DNA from 4 places in the Streptomyces sp. A18 genome. Region 1 is predicted to be linked to each of the others. Evidence: riboswitches for the same ligand, from Rfam matches in the RefSeq annotation. Region 1 holds a riboswitch; each other region holds the start of a gene.

Region 1 (3,875 bases):
ATCGCGCCCCGGTAGCCGCCGGGGTGGTCGGTGGTCTCCGTCGTGAGGGGATAGACCAGCGCTTCCTCGATGTGGTCGGCGCGCAGGTGCTTGGCCGCGATGGACCGCGCGATGGACCGTCCGTGCCGGGCGCTGTGATACGCGACGACATCGGCCTCGGCGATGACCTCCACCGCCCGCAGCGTCATGAGGGAAGGATCACCGGGGCCGAGCCCGACTCCGTACAGCTGACCCGTCTTGTGCTCGCTCACGCTCATTCTTCCTCGCTGGCGATCGCGTTGAGCGCGGCGGCCGCGATGGCGCTTCCGCCCCGACGGCCCCGCACGATCATGTGTTCAAGGCCGGACGGATGCGCGGCCAGGGCGTCCTTGGACTCCATGGCGCCGACGAAGCCGACGGGCACACCGATGACGGCGGCGGGGCGCGGTGCGCCCTCCTCGATCATTTCGAGCAGGCGGAACAGGGCAGTGGGCGCGTTGCCGACGGCTATGACCGCGCCCTCCATCCGGTCGCGCCACAGTTCCAGGGCAGCGGCGCTGCGGGTGGTGCCGAGCTCGGCCGCGAGACCGGGCACCGCCGGGTCGGACAGGGTGCACACGACGTCGTTGTCCGCGGGCAGCCGCTTGCGGGTGACGCCGCTGGCGACCATGGCCACGTCGCACAGGATGGGCGCGCCCGCGCGCAGGGCCTCGCGGGCACGGGCCACCACGTCCGGGGTGAAAGCGAGGTCGCGTACGAGGTCGACCATGCCGCAGGCGTGGATCATACGGACCGCGACCTGGCTCACGTCGGCGGGCAGGCCCGCCAGATCCGCCTCCGCGCGGATCGTGGCGAAGGACTGGCGGTAGATCGCCGGTCCGTCCTTCTCGTACTGGTGCACAGTGCGTTCGCTCTCTTGATAGGGCAGGGGACAGTCGGGTCTTGCGGGGTTGATCATGTGTTCATGTGTGGTCAGTCGCGGGCCGCGGCCACGGCGGCGGCCAGTGCGCCCGAGCTGCCGGGGATGGTCGCCGGCGTGTCCCGTTTCTCGCCGCGTACGCGGGAGATCTGGTGCCCGTCGGGAGTGGCGACCACGTCGATCCACTCCCCGTGCGGATGTCCGCACCGGCGTTCGCACCCGGACCAGTACACGGGCAGCGCCCCGACGGGGCCCACCGCGGCTGTCGCCGTCGCGCGTACGTCGTCCAGCGCCTTCGCGCAGCCGGGCCTGCCGATACAGGCGCCCACGCCGGTCCACGGCGATTGGGGCCCGGTGATGAGACCGGCGGCCCCGAGCTCCTCCAGGAGCCGTCCGGCCGCTGACCGCTCGACTCCCGGCAGGACGACTCCCCGCCAGGGGGTCAGCCGCAGTTCGCCGCCACCTCGGTGGCGTGCGGCGTCCGTCAGGGTCTGCCACTGGGGCGCGCTGACGGAGCCGAGGGGCAGGCCGAGGGAGAGCGCGGCCGTGTCGTGCGGGCCGGGCACGATGCCGAGGGTGGGCCCGCCCGCATCCCGGGGGAGCGGTTCGGTGGTGGTGGTGGCGCGGAGCCCGGCCTGGCGCAGGCGGCTCACTACCGCGTCGAAGAGGGGGCCGACGCCGTCCGGCAGATCCGTCACCCGCCAGGCACCCGCGTCGGGCGCTTGCTCCAGGAAGGTCTCGGCCGCGATGAGGGCGGCGCGCGGTGCCCGCTCGGCGCAGATCAGGACGGCGTCGTGCGCGGGGCCGATCCGCAGCAGTGCTTCGTCCTCGCCCCGCGCCGTCAGGGTCACATCACCGCCGAGGGCCGCCACATCGCCACGGCCGTCGTCGAGGGCGAACAGGAACCTGCCGGACAGATCGGCGGCCCGGTCGCCGGCGCACAGCAGCTCGTCCAGCGCGGTCAGCCACGGGCGGACGTCCTGCTCTCCGAGGCCGTCGAGACCCGAGAGCGGAGAGGCCACCACATTACGCACCCGCTCGTGGCGTTCGGACGGCAGAAGTCCCGATGTGCCCAGCAGAGAAGCCAGTTCGCTCCCGCAGTCCCAAGGCAGTCCGCGCAACTGCACGTTGCCGCGCGATGTGAGATGCAACTCCCCGTCTCCCAGCCGCTCCGCCAGGTCCCGCAGCACGTCCGCCTGCCCCGCTGTCAGCAGGCCACCCGGGATGCGGACGCGGGCCAAGGCCCCGTCGTCGGCCCGGTGCAGCCGCAGCGTCCCGGGGCAGGCGTCGCCGCGGCCGCGGGCAGACTCGTCTCCCGAGAGTGCTGGCGAGGGGACCGATGGGGGCATGGCGGCGAGCATACCGACCCATCGCAGCAGGTCCGCCTGCCCCCCGGCAGTTGATCGGCCCTTAGTATTCCTGGTGACGGGCCAGCCGGCCCGTCGTCGCCACAGACGGCGACAAGGGGAGGAAGCCCGGTGTGATTCCGGCGCGGTCCCGCCACTGTGAGCCCGGTGCACCTGCCGGGTGAGCCAGGAACTCCCTTCCCCGAGCTCTCGTCCGCTCGAGCAGGGGAGACGCCATCGACACCACCCGGGGCGTGGACACCCCGAGGAAGGCCCGACGCCGCATGATCCTGCTCCTGTCGACGTCCGACACCGATCTGCTCAGCGCCCGCGCCGCCGGCGGTCCGGTGGCCTACCGCTACGCGAACCCCTCCCGGCTCCCGCTCGATGACCTTCCGCAGCTCCTGGACGGTGCCGACCTGGTGGTCGTGCGTCTCCTCGGCGGCGTACGCGCCTGGCAGGACGGCCTCGACCAAGTCATCGCCACCGGGCGCCCCGTGGTCGTCCTCACCGGCGAACAGGCCCCCGACGCCCAGCTGATGGCCGCGTCGACCGTCCCCATCGGTATCGCCGCCGAGGCCCACGCCTACCTGGCGCACGGCGGCCCCGACAACCTGGAGCAGCTGGCCCGGTTCCTCTCGGACACCGTCCTGCTCACCGGCCACGGCTTCGAGCCGCCCGCCCCGGCACCCTCGTGGGGCCCGCTGGAGCGCACCGCACGCCAGGTCGAGGGGCCGACCGTCGCGGTGCTCTACTACCGCGCCCACCACATGAGCGGCAACACCGCCTTCATCGAGGCCCTGTGCGGCGCGATGGAGGACGCGGGCGCCCGCCCGCTGCCGCTGTACGTCGCCTCGCTGCGTACCCCCGAGCCCGAACTCATCGACGAACTGCGCGCCGCCGACGCGATCGTGACCACGGTCCTCGCGGCAGGCGGCACCCGGCCCGCCGAAGCATCCGCGGGCGGCGACGACGAGTCCTGGGACGCCGGAGCCCTCAGCGGCCTCGACGTCCCCATCCTCCAGGCGCTCTGCCTCACCAGCTCGCGCACCGACTGGGAGGACAACGACGAGGGCGTATCGCCGCTGGACGCCGCCAGCCAGATCGCCGTGCCCGAGTTCGACGGCCGTCTGATCACCGTGCCGTTCTCGTTCAAGGAGATCGACGAGGACGGTCTGCCCGCGTACGTCGCCGACGCCGAGCGCGCCGCGCGCGTGGCCGGCATCGCGGTCCGGCACGCGCGGCTGCGCCACATCCCGGCCGCCGACAAGCGCATCGCGCTCGTCCTGTCCGCGTACCCGACCAAGCACTCGCGGATCGGCAACGCGGTCGGCCTCGACACCCCCGCAAGCGCCGTCGCCCTGCTGCGCCGACTCCAGGCCGAGGGATACGACTTCGGCACGGACGAGGTGCCCGGCCTCGCCTCCGGTGACGGCGACGAGCTGATCTACGCGCTGATCGAGGCGGGCGGCCACGACCAGGAGTGGCTCACCGAGGAGCAGCTGGCCCGCAACCCCGTGCGCATCCCGGCGGCCGACTACCGCCGCTGGTACGCCACGCTCCCCGCCGAGCTGCGCGAGTCCGTGGAGCAGCACTGGGGCCCCGCCCCCGGTGAGATGTTCGTGGACCGG
Region 2 (3,875 bases), on a different contig from region 1:
TGTCCGGGCGCACGCCGCTGGTCGTGAGGCGGAAGGACTCCGTCGCCCAGTCCAGGTACGCGGGGTGCTCCGCCGCGCGCAGCGGCAGCGTCTCGCGCAGGGCGGGCTCGTCGACCTGGATGACCGAAGTGCCCGCCTCCTCGAGGTCGTTGACCTCGTCCCGCAGGGCGAGGGCCACCTGCCGCGCCGTGTCACCGAGGGGCTGGTCGTCGCGGACGAAGGACCAGGCGAGCATGGTGACCGGGCCGGTGAGCATGCCCTTGACGGGGCGGTCGGTGAGCGAGTTGGCGTACGAGGTCCAGCGCACCGTCATCGGCTCGGGCCGCGAGATGTCACCGGCCAGCACCGGCGGGCGCACATAGCGGGTGCCGTACGACTGGACCCAGCCGTGCTGCGTGGCGAGGTAGCCGGTGAGCTGCTCGGCGAAGTACTGCACCATGTCGTTGCGCTCGGGCTCGCCGTGCACCAGGACGTCGATGCCCGCCTCCTCCTGGAAGGCGAGGACTTCGCGGATCTCGCTCTTGATGCGCTCCTCGTAGCCGGACGTGTCGATGCGGCCCGCTCGCAAGTCGGCCCGTGCCGTGCGCAGTTCGGTGGTCTGGGGGAAGGAGCCGATGGTGGTCGTGGGCAGTTGGGGCAGGCCGAGGCGGGTCCGCTGGGCCGCCGCGCGCTCCGGGTAGGCGTGCGTGCGGCGGGCATCCGAGCCCGTGACGGAGGCGACGTGCGAGCGTACGGCCGGGTCGTGGGTGAGGGCCGAGCCCGAGCGGGACGCCAAGTCAGCACGGTTGGCGGAGAGTTCGGCCGCGATGGCGCCCGCACCCTGGGCCAGGCCGCGGGCCAGTGTGGAGATCTCGGCGGTCTTCTGGTGGGCGAAGGCCAGCCAGCGCGCGATCTGCGGGTCGATGTCGCGCTCGACGGTGGAGTCCAGCGGGACGTGCAGCAGGGAGCAGGACGCGGAGACGTCGACCCGGTCGGCGAGACCCAGGAGCGTGCCCAGCGTGGAGAGAGACTTCTCCAGGTCGTTGATCCAGATGTTGCGGCCGTTCACGACGCCCGCAACAAGACGCTTGCCGGGCAGCCCGCCGACGGCGGCGAGATCCTCCAGCTGGCTGGCCGCGGCCTCGGTGAAGTCCAGGGCGAGACCGTCGACCGGCGCCTTGGCGAGCACCGGAAGTGCCTCGCCGAGCCTGCCGAAGTAGGAGCCGACGAGCAGCTTCGGACGGTCGGTGAGGGTGCCGAGGTAGCGGTAGGCACGGGCGGCGGCGTTGAGTTCGGCCGGGCTGCGGTCCTGCACCAGGGCGGGCTCGTCGAGCTGCACCCACTCGGCACCGGCGGCGCGCAGGTCGCCCAGGACCTCGGCGTACACCGGCAGGAGTCGGTCCAGGAGCGTGAGTGGCTCGAAGTCGACGGCAACGCCGGGCGCGGGCTTGGCGAGCAGCAGGTAGGTGACCGGACCGACGAGGACCGGGCGGGCCGCGAGGCCGAGAGCGATGGCCTCCTTCAGCTCGGCGACCTGCTTGGCGGAGTCGGCGGTGAAGACGGTGTCGGGGCCGAGCTCCGGCACGAGGTAGTGGTAGTTCGTGTCGAACCACTTGGTCATCTCAAGGGGCGCCACGTCCTTGGTACCGCGCGCCATGGCGAAGTAGCCGTCGAGCATGTCGGTGTCGACGGCCTCGCGGTGCCGCTGCGGGACCGCGCCGACCATGACGCTGGTGTCCAGGACATGGTCGTAGTACGAGAAGTCACCGGTCGGCACTTCATGGATGCCGGAGGCGGCCAGATGCTGCCAGGTGGCCCGGCGCAGTTGCGCCGCGGTGTCCCGGAGGGCGTGGGCGGTGACGCGGCCCTTCCAGTACCCCTCGACGGCCTTCTTCAGTTCCCGGTCGGGGCCCTGGCGGGGGTAGCCGTAGACGGTGGCTCGTGCTGCCGCGGCTGCGGACTTCGGTGTCACGGAAATCTCCTTCGCGAGATGACTCCTGAGGATCCCGGGGACGGGACACGGACGCGAAGGGATGACGAACCGGGCGGACCGAACGCGCGCCTGCGGCGCGGTGCCCCACCTGATCTGTACGCCGACCCGCCCACGAGGTCACCGGGATGTCCGCACGTGAGGGGTCACGTACAGGCAACGGGCAGGTCTTCGGACTCGCGGGCACACCTGCCGAAACAGGCTCCTACTGGCCGTCGCTTCCCGGATCCGCTCGGATCCAGTGCTCATGACGGCGGTCGTTCCCACTCACCGCTGCGGGGCAGTCCCGGATTCCCACCGGGTTCCCTCTTACGACGCTCCTGTCTGGCGGACAGGGCGAACCAGCTGCACCGGTCAGGCTAAGGGGCTGGTCGGCCTCTTGGGCAGTACTGATCACATCCCGGACCGTGAGGTGGGACACGGCCCCGTCCGCAGCAGCCGCGGGACGCCGCCTCTGTCACGCGGTGTTCGCGACCACGGACCAGATCACACACTCCTGAGACGCGCCCTGACCAGGGGCGCACGCCCGTGTTCGGGTGCGCCCGCGCGTGCCACAGGTGGGGTGGCTCCACAAGTTGTCAGGCAACTCGATTGCGCACTAGGGTCACCACGCCTTGGTGAACGGGAAATCCGGTGTGATGCCGGTGCGGCCCTCGCCACTGTGATCGGGAAGTCCGGCTCCAGCCCTCGCGGCAGCCACTGGGTGCTCACGCATCCGGGAAGGCGGAGTTCGGTCGGTACGACCCGTCAGCCAGGAGACCGGCCAAGGCGCGTTGTCCATCCACGAGGTGCTGGAGAGGGTCTGCTGAGCCATGCACATAGCCGAGGGTTTCCTCCCGCCGGCGCACGCGATCGCCTGGGGCGTAGCGTCCGCGCCATTCGTCGTCCACGGAGTCCGCTCCCTGACCCGTGAGGTCAAGGAGCACCCCGAGAGCACCCTGCTTCTCGGCGCCTCCGGTGCCTTCACGTTTGTCCTCTCCGCGCTGAAGATCCCTTCCGTGACGGGCAGTTGCTCGCACCCGACGGGAACGGGGCTCGGCGCCATCCTGTTCCGGCCGCCGATCATGGCGGTGCTCGGCACCATCACCCTGCTCTTCCAGGCCCTGCTGCTCGCCCACGGCGGGCTCACCACGCTGGGCGCCAACGTGTTCTCCATGGCGATCGTCGGGCCCTGGGCCGGATACGCCGTCTACCGCCTCCTGAAGCGGTACGGCGCGCCGCTCATGGTCGCCGTGTTCTTCGGCGCGTTCGTCGCGGACCTGTCCACGTACTGCGTCACCAGCGTCCAGCTGGCCATGGCCTTCCCCGACCCGAGCAGCGGGTTCATGGGCGCGCTCGGCAAGTTCGGCGGCATCTTCGCCGTCACGCAGATCCCCCTGGCCGTCAGCGAGGGGCTGCTCACCGTCCTGGTGATGCGGCTGCTCGTGCAGTCCAGCAAGGGTGAGCTGACGCGGCTCGGCGTCCTGCTGCAGGGCAAGCGGTCGGCCACGAAGGCGGTGGAGACGGCGGAGACGGCGGACACGACGAACGCGAAGACGGCGAAGACGGCGGACACGACGAAGACGACGGAGACGGGGGCCAGCGCCTGATGAGCCGGAACGCGAAGATCAACACTCTGCTCCTCCTCATCGTCGCCGCGCTCGCGGTGCTGCCGTTGGCGCTCGGTCTCGGCGACGACGAGAAGGAGCCGTTCGCCGGGGCCGATGCCCAGGCCGAGACCGCGATCACCGAGATCGAGCCGGACTACGAGCCGTGGTTCTCGCCGCTGTACGAACCGCCGTCCGGGGAGGTCGAGTCGGCGCTCTTCGCCCTGCAGGCGGCACTCGGCGCGGGCGTCCTCGCGTACTACTTCGGTCTGCGCAGGGGGCGCCGCCAGGGCGCGGAGAGCGCACGATCGCAGGAAGCG
Region 3 (3,875 bases), on a different contig from region 1:
AGCTCCTGCATGCCGGTGAAGAACTGGGGCCTGTTCACCTCGGTCTTCGTCAGCTTCCCGTCCTCGTAGTACTCTGCCGGGATCGGCTTGTCGTGGGCGAGGAGCTCGTCGACGTACCCCTTGAGCTGCTTCAGCGTGAAGCCGGAGAAGATCTGCGCGGCCCACGGGTAGCAGACCTGGTCGTCGACCTCGCACAGCCGGTTGTAGTAGCTGTAGAGGCTCTCCTTGTGCTTCGCCGTGTCCTTGAAGGGGATGATCTTCAGCGACGGGTCCATCGACTTGCGGGTCAGGACCCCCTTCATCTCCAGGAAGGGCAGGAGGGACTCCTCCAGGTCGTTGCGGTAGGTCGTGTTGTCCGCGTCGAAGACGGCGTACGCGCCCTTGTCGCCGTTCTCCGCGATGACCTTGCCCAGCTTCGTCGCGACCGGCTTGGGCCAGTGCTTCAGCTCGGCCGCGATCTTCGTGCCCTTCGCGGAGGCGTCCGCGGCCGTCGCGTCCGTGCCGGGCCAAAGCGCCGTCCCCGCGAGGACGGCCGCGGTGAGCGCGCCCGCCGTGCCGAGTACGGCCAGCTTGCCCTTTGCCTTTACTGCCATGGTTCTGTGCCCCCTGAGAGCGGTCTGCGCCCCGTCCGGAGCGGCGGGTCATCGTATGAGGTCGGACCGCGGATTCCCATGATCGACATCACCGGAAGCGGCGGGCATGGGACGCCCGCGCGCGGGTAGGCGCATCGGACGCCCAACAGGTGTACGGGCCCGCCTCCGGGCCCCGCCCATCGCATACTGGAAGGCATGGAGACCGTCTCCCGTGAGTTCGTGCGGGCCGCTCCGCGGCTCGACGGCATGGTGGTGTCCGCCGTCGGCTACCGCACGGCGGGCGAGCACCCCGGTCTGCACCGCGGCCTGCCGTCCCCGTACCTGACGCTGATCTTCTCGCTGGACGGCCCCGTCGTCAGCGGCGCAAGCCCCGAGCAGGCGGGCGGCCCCGACGCCGACCGCACGGACATCGTCCTGGGCGGCCTGCACCAGCACCCGGCGTACGTCGTCAGGCCCGAGCACGAGGCGGGCATCCAGCTCGCCGTGCACCCGCTCGCCGCCCGCGCCCTGTTCGGCGTACCGGCCTCGGAGCTTGCGGGCGACCTGGTGACGTCCGGCGCGGATGTGCTGGGGCGCCGCGCCGCCGACGTACGGGAGTTGCTGTGCGAGCAGGTCGGCTGGGAGGAGCGGTTTGCCTCCCTGTCCGGCTACTTGAGGCAGCGCGCGGCCGACGCGGACGGCGGGGACCCCGTACGCCCGGAGGTCGCCGAGGCCTGGGCCTGGCTGGCCAGACACCGGGGCGTCGGCACCCTGCGCGGCCTCTCCCGGCACGTCGCGCTCAGCGAACGCCGCCTCACCACGCTCTTCCGCGCCGAGACGGGCCTGAGCCCCAAGCAGGCCGGCCGCCTGATGCGCTTCGAGCGCGCACGCAACGCCGTCGTGCGCCCCGTCGCGGCGGGCGCGGCCCCGGACCTGGCCCGCATCGCCGCCGACTGCGGCTTCTACGACCACTCCCACCTGGTCCGGGACTTCCAGCAGTACACCGGCATCAGCCCCAGCGGCTGGCTGGCCGAAGAGTGCCGGAATATCCAAGCCGGGAGCTACGGCCGGGGCGAAGAGTAGGAGCCATGGACACCACCGAGAAGCAGAAGCAGAAGCAGCCCGAGACCGCCTCCGGCGAGCGCGCCCCCAGCGTCTGGCCGACCCTCCAGGCGAACGACGCCCCCGCCCTGATCGACTTCCTGGTGGGCACCGTCGGCTTCCTGCGCACCGTCGTCTACGAGGACGGTGGCAGCGTGGCCCACGCCGAACTCGACTGGCCCGAGGGCGGAGCGATCATGCTCGGTTCGTACGACGACGGGGCCGGGGACTGGTGCCTGAAACCGGGCACCTTCGGCACGTACGTCGTCACCGACCGGGTGGACGAGCTCTACGAGCGGCTCAGGGCCGCGGGGGCCGAGATCATCCGTGAGATCGAGGACAAGCCGTACGGCAGCCGGGAGTTCGCCATCGCCGACCCCGAGGGCAACAAGTGGTCCTTCGGCACCTACCGCGGCGCACCCAGGCCCGAGCAGCCGTCCTGACCTCGCGTGATAGCTTGCGAGCGCCAGTCAACCCACACCAGGGCCAGGGAATCCGGTGCGAATCCGGAACTGACGCGCAGCGGTGAGGGGGAACGGGCGGGGCCAAGGCCACTGGGCGTCCACGGACGCCCGGGAAGGCGCCCCGTCCGGCCGATCCCCGAGTCCGAAGACCTGCTGGCGCCTTCGCCCGCGCACCGAGCGGCGGAGGTGACGAAGCAGGCCAGGCTCCGCGTATGAGCCGTGAGACTCAAGGGATCGTGTGTCCTCCACCGCCCGTCGTGTACGTATACCCGTCCTCCTCGGCATCGCTCTCTCCGTCACACTGACCTCCTGCGGCGGCTCCGGCTCGTCGGCCACCACCACGGACAAGAAGGCCGACGGCTATCCGCTGACCCTGACCTCCTGCGGCAAGAAGGCGAAGATCAAGGCGCCGCCGCAGCGGGCGGTCTCCCTCGACCAGGGCTCCACGGAGATCCTGCTCTCCCTCGGCCTCGCGGACCGCATGGCCGGCACCGGCACCTGGACGGACCCGGTGCTCAAGGGTCTTGAGAAGGACAACGCCCAGGTCGAGCGGCTCGCCGACAGCTACCCCTCCTTCGAGAAGGTCCTGGCCCAGGAGCCGGACTTCGTCACCGCCTCCTTCCTGGCGACGGTCAGCAAGGGCGGCGTCGCAGACCGCGCCAAGTTCGCCGAACTCGGCGTACCCGCCTATGTCTCGCCCTCCGACTGCGCGGGCAAGGACAACAGCGGCGACGGTGACGGCCGCCGCGACAAGACGCTGACCATGGACACGGTGTACGGCGAGGTGCGGGACCTGGCCAAGGCCTTCGGGGTCGAGAAGCGCGGCGAACGCCTGATCGCGGATCTCAAGGGCCGGGTGGCGAAGGCCACGAAGACCATCAAGAACACTGACGCCTCCGACGCGACGCTCCTCTACTGGTTCGCCAACTCCGACGCGCCCTACATCGCGGGCTGCTGCGGAGCGCCGGGCATCATCACCCGCGAGCTCGGCGCGAAGAACGTCTTCGACGACACCCGCGAGGAGTGGCCCCAGATCAACTGGGAGACGGTGGCCGACCGCGACCCGGACGCCCTGGTCATCGGCGACCTCACCCGCAAGTCGCAGACGGCGGAGAGCGCGAAGAAGAAGATCGAGTTCCTGGAGTCCAACCCGGCCACCAAGAACCTGACCGCCGTGAAGAAGAAGCGGTACGTGCTCCTGAGCGGCCAGGCCATGAACCCGTCGATCCGCACGGTGGACGGCGTGGAGCAAGTCGCCGACGCGCTGCGCGAGTTCGGGCTCGCCAAGTGAAAGGAGCCCTCCGGGGCCCGGTCGGCGTACGGAACATCCTGCTCTGCACGGCGGGCCTCGCCGCCCTCGCGCTCTCCGTGGCGGTGGCCGTCACGATCGGCCCGGCGGACATCTCCGTACCGGACGTGTGGTCGGCGGTGGCTGCCCACCTCGGCTGGGGCGAGGCGACGCTGACGCCCATCCGGGACGGCATCGTCTGGAACCTGCGGATGCCGCGCACGCTCCTCGCGGCGGTCTGCGGCGCTGGCCTGGCGGTCTGCGGGACGGTCCTGCAGTCCCTCCTGCGCAACCCGCTGGCCGACCCCTTCGTGCTCGGGGTCTCCTCGGGGGCTTCCACGGGCGCGGTCGCGATCGTCGTCCTGGGGGTCGGCGGGGGAGTGGTGTCGGTCTCGGCGGGCGCCTTCGTCGGAGCCGTCGTCTCCTTCGCCCTCGTCCTGCTGCTCAGCC
Region 4 (3,875 bases), on a different contig from region 1:
GGGCGATCCGGGTCGCCGGGCGCGAACGCAGGTAGTACGTGGTCTTCAGGCCCGACTGCCAGGCGTACGCGTACATCGAGGAGAGCTTGCCGATGGTCGGTGTCTCCAGGAACAGGTTCAGGGACTGCGCCTGGTCCAGGAACGGCGTGCGCGCGGCGGCCATGTCGATCAGGCCGCGCTGCGGGATCTCCCACGCGGTGCGGTAGAGCTCGCGTACCTCGGCCGGGATCCAACTGAAGCCCTGTACCGAGCCGTTGGCCTCGCGCAGCGCCTCACGGGTCTGCGCGTCCCAGACGCCGAGCCGCTTGAGCTCCTGCACCAGGTAGGCGTTGACCTGGAGGAATTCACCACTCAGCGTCTCGCGCTTGAAGAGGTTGGAGACCTGCGGCTCGATGCACTCGTACACGCCCGCGATGGACGCGATCGTGGCGGTCGGCGCGATCGCGAGCAGCAGCGAGTTGCGCATGCCTGTCACGGCGATACGTTCCCGCAGCGCGGCCCAGCGCTCCGGCCAGGTCAGCTCGACGCCGTAGTGGTCGGGGTGCAGGACGCCGCGCGCGGTGCGGGTCTTCTCCCAGGCGGGCAGCGGGCCGATGGGGGTCCCCTCTGCACCGGAGCCTGCCGAAGGCGCTTGGGGGCGCTCGGCGAGGTCGGCCGACGCCTCGTACGCGGCGAGCATGATCCGCTCGGCGATGCGCGTCGAGAGGGCGCGCGCGGCAGGGGAGTCGAAGGGCAGCTTCAGCTGGAAGAAGACGTCCTGCAGACCCATCGCGCCCAGGCCCACCGGGCGCCACCGGGCGTTCGAGCGCCCGGCCTGCTCGGTCGGGTAGAAGTTGATGTCGACCACACGGTCGAGGAACGTGACGGCGGTACGGACGGTCTCGTCGAGCCGCTCCCAGTCGATGTCGCCCGCGGCGGTGTCCACGAAGGCGCCGAGATTCACCGAACCCAGGTTGCAGACGGCCGTCTCCCCGTCGTCCGTCACCTCCAGGATCTCCGTGCAGAGGTTGGACGAGTGCACCGTGTGGCCGGGCTCCGCCGTCTGGTTGGCGGTGCGGTTGGCGGCGTCCTTGAACGTCATCCAGCCGTTGCCGGTCTGCGCGAGGGTGCGCATCATGCGGCCGTAGAGGTCACGGGCGGGGATGGTCTTGCGGGCGAGCCCGTCCGCCTCGGCCTTGCGGTAGGCGGCGTCGAACTCCTCGCCCCACAGGTCGACGAGCTCGGGCACGTCGGCCGGCGAGAACAGTGACCAGTCCTCGCTCGCGGCGACCCGGCGCATGAACTCGTCCGGGATCCAGTGCGCGAGGTTGAGGTTGTGCGTGCGCCGCTGGTCCTCGCCCGTGTTGTCGCGCAGCTCCAGGAACTCCTCGATGTCGGCGTGCCAGGTCTCCAGGTAGACCGCGGCGGCGCCCTTGCGGCGGCCGCCCTGGTTCACGGCGGCGACGGAGGCGTCCAGGGTCTTCAGGAACGGCACGATGCCGTTGGAATGGCCGTTCGTGCCGCGGATCAGCGAACCGCGGGCGCGGATGCGGGAGTACGAGAGGCCGATGCCGCCCGCGTGCTTGGAGAGGCGCGCGACCTGGTGGTAGCGGTCGTAGATGGAGTCCAGCTCGTCCAGCGGGGAGTCGAGGAGGTAGCAGGAGGACATCTGCGGGTGGCGGGTGCCCGAGTTGAAGAGCGTCGGCGAGGACGGCAGGTAGTCCAGGCGGCTCATCAGGCGGTACAGGGCGGCGACTTCGTCCACCGAGCGCGGGGAGCCGTCCTCGGCGAGGCCGCTCGCGACGCGCAGCATGAAGTGCTGCGGGGTCTCGATGACGTGCCGGGTGATCGGATGGCGAAGGAGATAGCGGCTGTGCAGGGTGCGCAGGCCGAAGTATCCGAAGCGGAAGTCGGCGCCGTCCGACAGGGCCGCCTCGACGAGACCGTCCAGGTGCTCGGCATGGTCGGCGACGAACGCGGCGGTGCGGTCCGCGATCAGGCCCTCGCGGTGGCCCACGGCGACCGAGTCGGAGAAGGAGCGCACGCCCTGCGACGCGGCCTCGTCACGGATGCTGAGGCTCAGGAGCCTGGCCGCGAGCTGCGAGTAGGTCGGGTCCTCGGAGATGAGCCCGGCGGCCGCCTCGGTCGCAAGCTCCCGCAGCTCCGCCACATCGGCCCGCGCCGAACGGCCGCGCAGCGCGGCGGCGGCGACCCGGCCCGGGTCGGCGTCGGGGAGATCGGCGGTGAGTTCGGTCAGGGTACGCAGCAGCGCGGTGCCTGGGCCGTCGGCGGTCTGCGACTCGTCGGTGGTCTGCGCTGACGCAGGTTCGGCTGGCGCGATGGTCACGTGGAGCACTCCCTCGCTCGGCTCTGAGCCTTGGGGAGGGGCGAGTGACACACGGGGGCGCGCCCAGGGCAGGGCTGCGCTCCGCGTCCACCAGCCCATTCCACGAGGCCCGGACGTCGTTGGCACCCGGACCGGTCGGAACGGGCACGCTGTCGACAGGTCATCGGACTTGCGAGCACGACAAATGCGTACTCATACACCGTTGCGGGACAGTTCCGGACTTGCACCGGATTCCCCTGCGGCGACAGCGAGCACGAGCATACATCTTGTGCTGGCTCTGGGCGGCAGCCCCATATCTTGTGTCGGCGCGTGTGTCCCCTAGGGTGGCGGCCGAACTGAACGTCGAACAGGGGGAGACGGCGTGCGAGGTCTTGGCGCGGGCTGTGCCGTGGGGTTGCTGATGCTGCTCACCGGATGTGGGGACGCCGGCGAGAAGGCGGAGACGAAGCCTGCGCGGCCCCCGGAGCCGACTGCGGCGGCCGGCGTCGACGGTGACGCCGATCCCCGCCGGCTCTTCACGGACGCCGAGTTGAAGGCGGCGCTGCTCTTGCCCACGGCCGCAGGGAAGAAGGCCACGGCTTCGGAGACCTCGACGGGTCTCTTCGACCAGGGCTACGGGGGCGGGGATTGGAGCGGCTGCCCGGCCGGTGAGAAGGAGCGCGGGGAGCTGCGGCGTATGCGGGGCGCCAGCGCCGAGCGGACGCTGCGGCCGGATCCGGGGGCCGTCTCCGAGGGTGATCCCTACGTCTTCCAGCGCCTGGTCTCGATGCCCTCCGAGCGCGCCGAGCGCCACATCGAACTCCGTCGGCAGCTCAACGAGGCGTGCCCCCGCGTCACCGTCGACACCGAGGCGGCCCCCGTCGAGGAGCACCACGTCGCCGAAAAGCTGCCGGACCTCGGCGACGACGCCCTCCTGGAGACCACGCGGACCACGGGCGGCGACGAGTACGACGGCACGCCGCATTACCAGGCCGAGGTGCGGGTCGGCGGTGTGCTCGTGATGGTGGACGCGGGCACCGACAAGGACCTGGCGATCTCCTCTGCGGCCAAGGCCGCGGCGCGGGTCCGGACGGAGCTCTACAAGGCCACGTGAGGCTGCACGTGAGCGCGGGCCGTCGGATTCCTCCGGCGGCCCGCGCTCACGTTGTGTACGGGGAAGAGTCAGTGCCCGCCCGGCGCCCCCGCCGTGGCCGGCGGCAGCTCCTCCACGACACCCGGGTCGCCCGCGTCCGCGGTGTAGTCGCCGGGAGAGGTCTCGTCGATGCCGTCAGGGGCCTTCATGGCGCGCAGGACGAAGGTCGCGACCACGGTGACCACCACGTTCAGGACGAACGCCGTGAGGCCGATGTAGCCGATCTCGCCGATGCCGGGGATCTCTTCGGACGAGCCGCCGAAGTGCTTCTGCGTCGGCGACGCGACGCCATACGCGGCGACCGTGCCGTAGATCATGCCGACCGCCCAGCCCGCGAGCAGCGCCCAGCGGTGGAACCACCGCGTGAACAGGCCGCCGACGAGCGCGGGCATGGTCTGCAGGATCCAGATGCCGCCC

What was found. A riboswitch is a leader RNA that binds a small molecule or an ion and turns the genes downstream of it on or off. The one in region 1 is predicted to bind cobalamin.
Region 2: linked by a shared signal. The riboswitch ahead of metE (5-methyltetrahydropteroyltriglutamate--homocysteine S-methyltransferase) and the one ahead of cobN (cobaltochelatase subunit CobN) in region 1 are both predicted to bind cobalamin.
Region 3: linked by a shared signal. The riboswitch ahead of AC5P1C_RS06200 (ABC transporter substrate-binding protein) and the one ahead of cobN (cobaltochelatase subunit CobN) in region 1 are both predicted to bind cobalamin.
Region 4: linked by a shared signal. The riboswitch ahead of AC5P1C_RS30985 (ribonucleoside-diphosphate reductase subunit alpha) and the one ahead of cobN (cobaltochelatase subunit CobN) in region 1 are both predicted to bind cobalamin.

The regions. Positions count from the first base shown of each region.
Region 1 covers NZ_JBWLKL010000013.1:29,328-33,202, reverse strand. Annotated here, with positions in the region: gene AC5P1C_RS21545 (precorrin-2 C(20)-methyltransferase) at 1-257, opposite strand, end outside; gene AC5P1C_RS21540 (precorrin-8X methylmutase) at 254-880, opposite strand; gene cobG (precorrin-3B synthase) at 952-2,259, opposite strand; cobalamin riboswitch at 2,308-2,459, shown strand; gene cobN (cobaltochelatase subunit CobN) at 2,529-3,875, shown strand, end outside.
Region 2 covers NZ_JBWLKL010000024.1:103,640-107,514, forward strand. Annotated here, with positions in the region: gene metE (5-methyltetrahydropteroyltriglutamate--homocysteine S-methyltransferase) at 1-1,951, opposite strand, end outside; cobalamin riboswitch at 2,115-2,330, opposite strand; cobalamin riboswitch at 2,554-2,751, shown strand; gene AC5P1C_RS29655 (energy-coupling factor ABC transporter permease) at 2,782-3,558, shown strand; gene AC5P1C_RS29660 (energy-coupling factor ABC transporter substrate-binding protein) at 3,558-3,875, shown strand, end outside.
Region 3 covers NZ_JBWLKL010000003.1:118,941-122,815, reverse strand. Annotated here, with positions in the region: gene AC5P1C_RS06215 (HAD family hydrolase) at 1-593, opposite strand, end outside; gene AC5P1C_RS06210 (AraC family transcriptional regulator) at 789-1,655, shown strand; gene AC5P1C_RS06205 (VOC family protein) at 1,661-2,116, shown strand; cobalamin riboswitch at 2,124-2,309, shown strand; gene AC5P1C_RS06200 (ABC transporter substrate-binding protein) at 2,376-3,428, shown strand; gene AC5P1C_RS06195 (FecCD family ABC transporter permease) at 3,425-3,875, shown strand, end outside.
Region 4 covers NZ_JBWLKL010000027.1:23,484-27,358, forward strand. Annotated here, with positions in the region: gene AC5P1C_RS30985 (ribonucleoside-diphosphate reductase subunit alpha) at 1-2,326, opposite strand, end outside; cobalamin riboswitch at 2,464-2,587, opposite strand; gene AC5P1C_RS30990 (hypothetical protein) at 2,688-3,419, shown strand; gene mctP (monocarboxylate uptake permease MctP) at 3,488-3,875, opposite strand, start outside.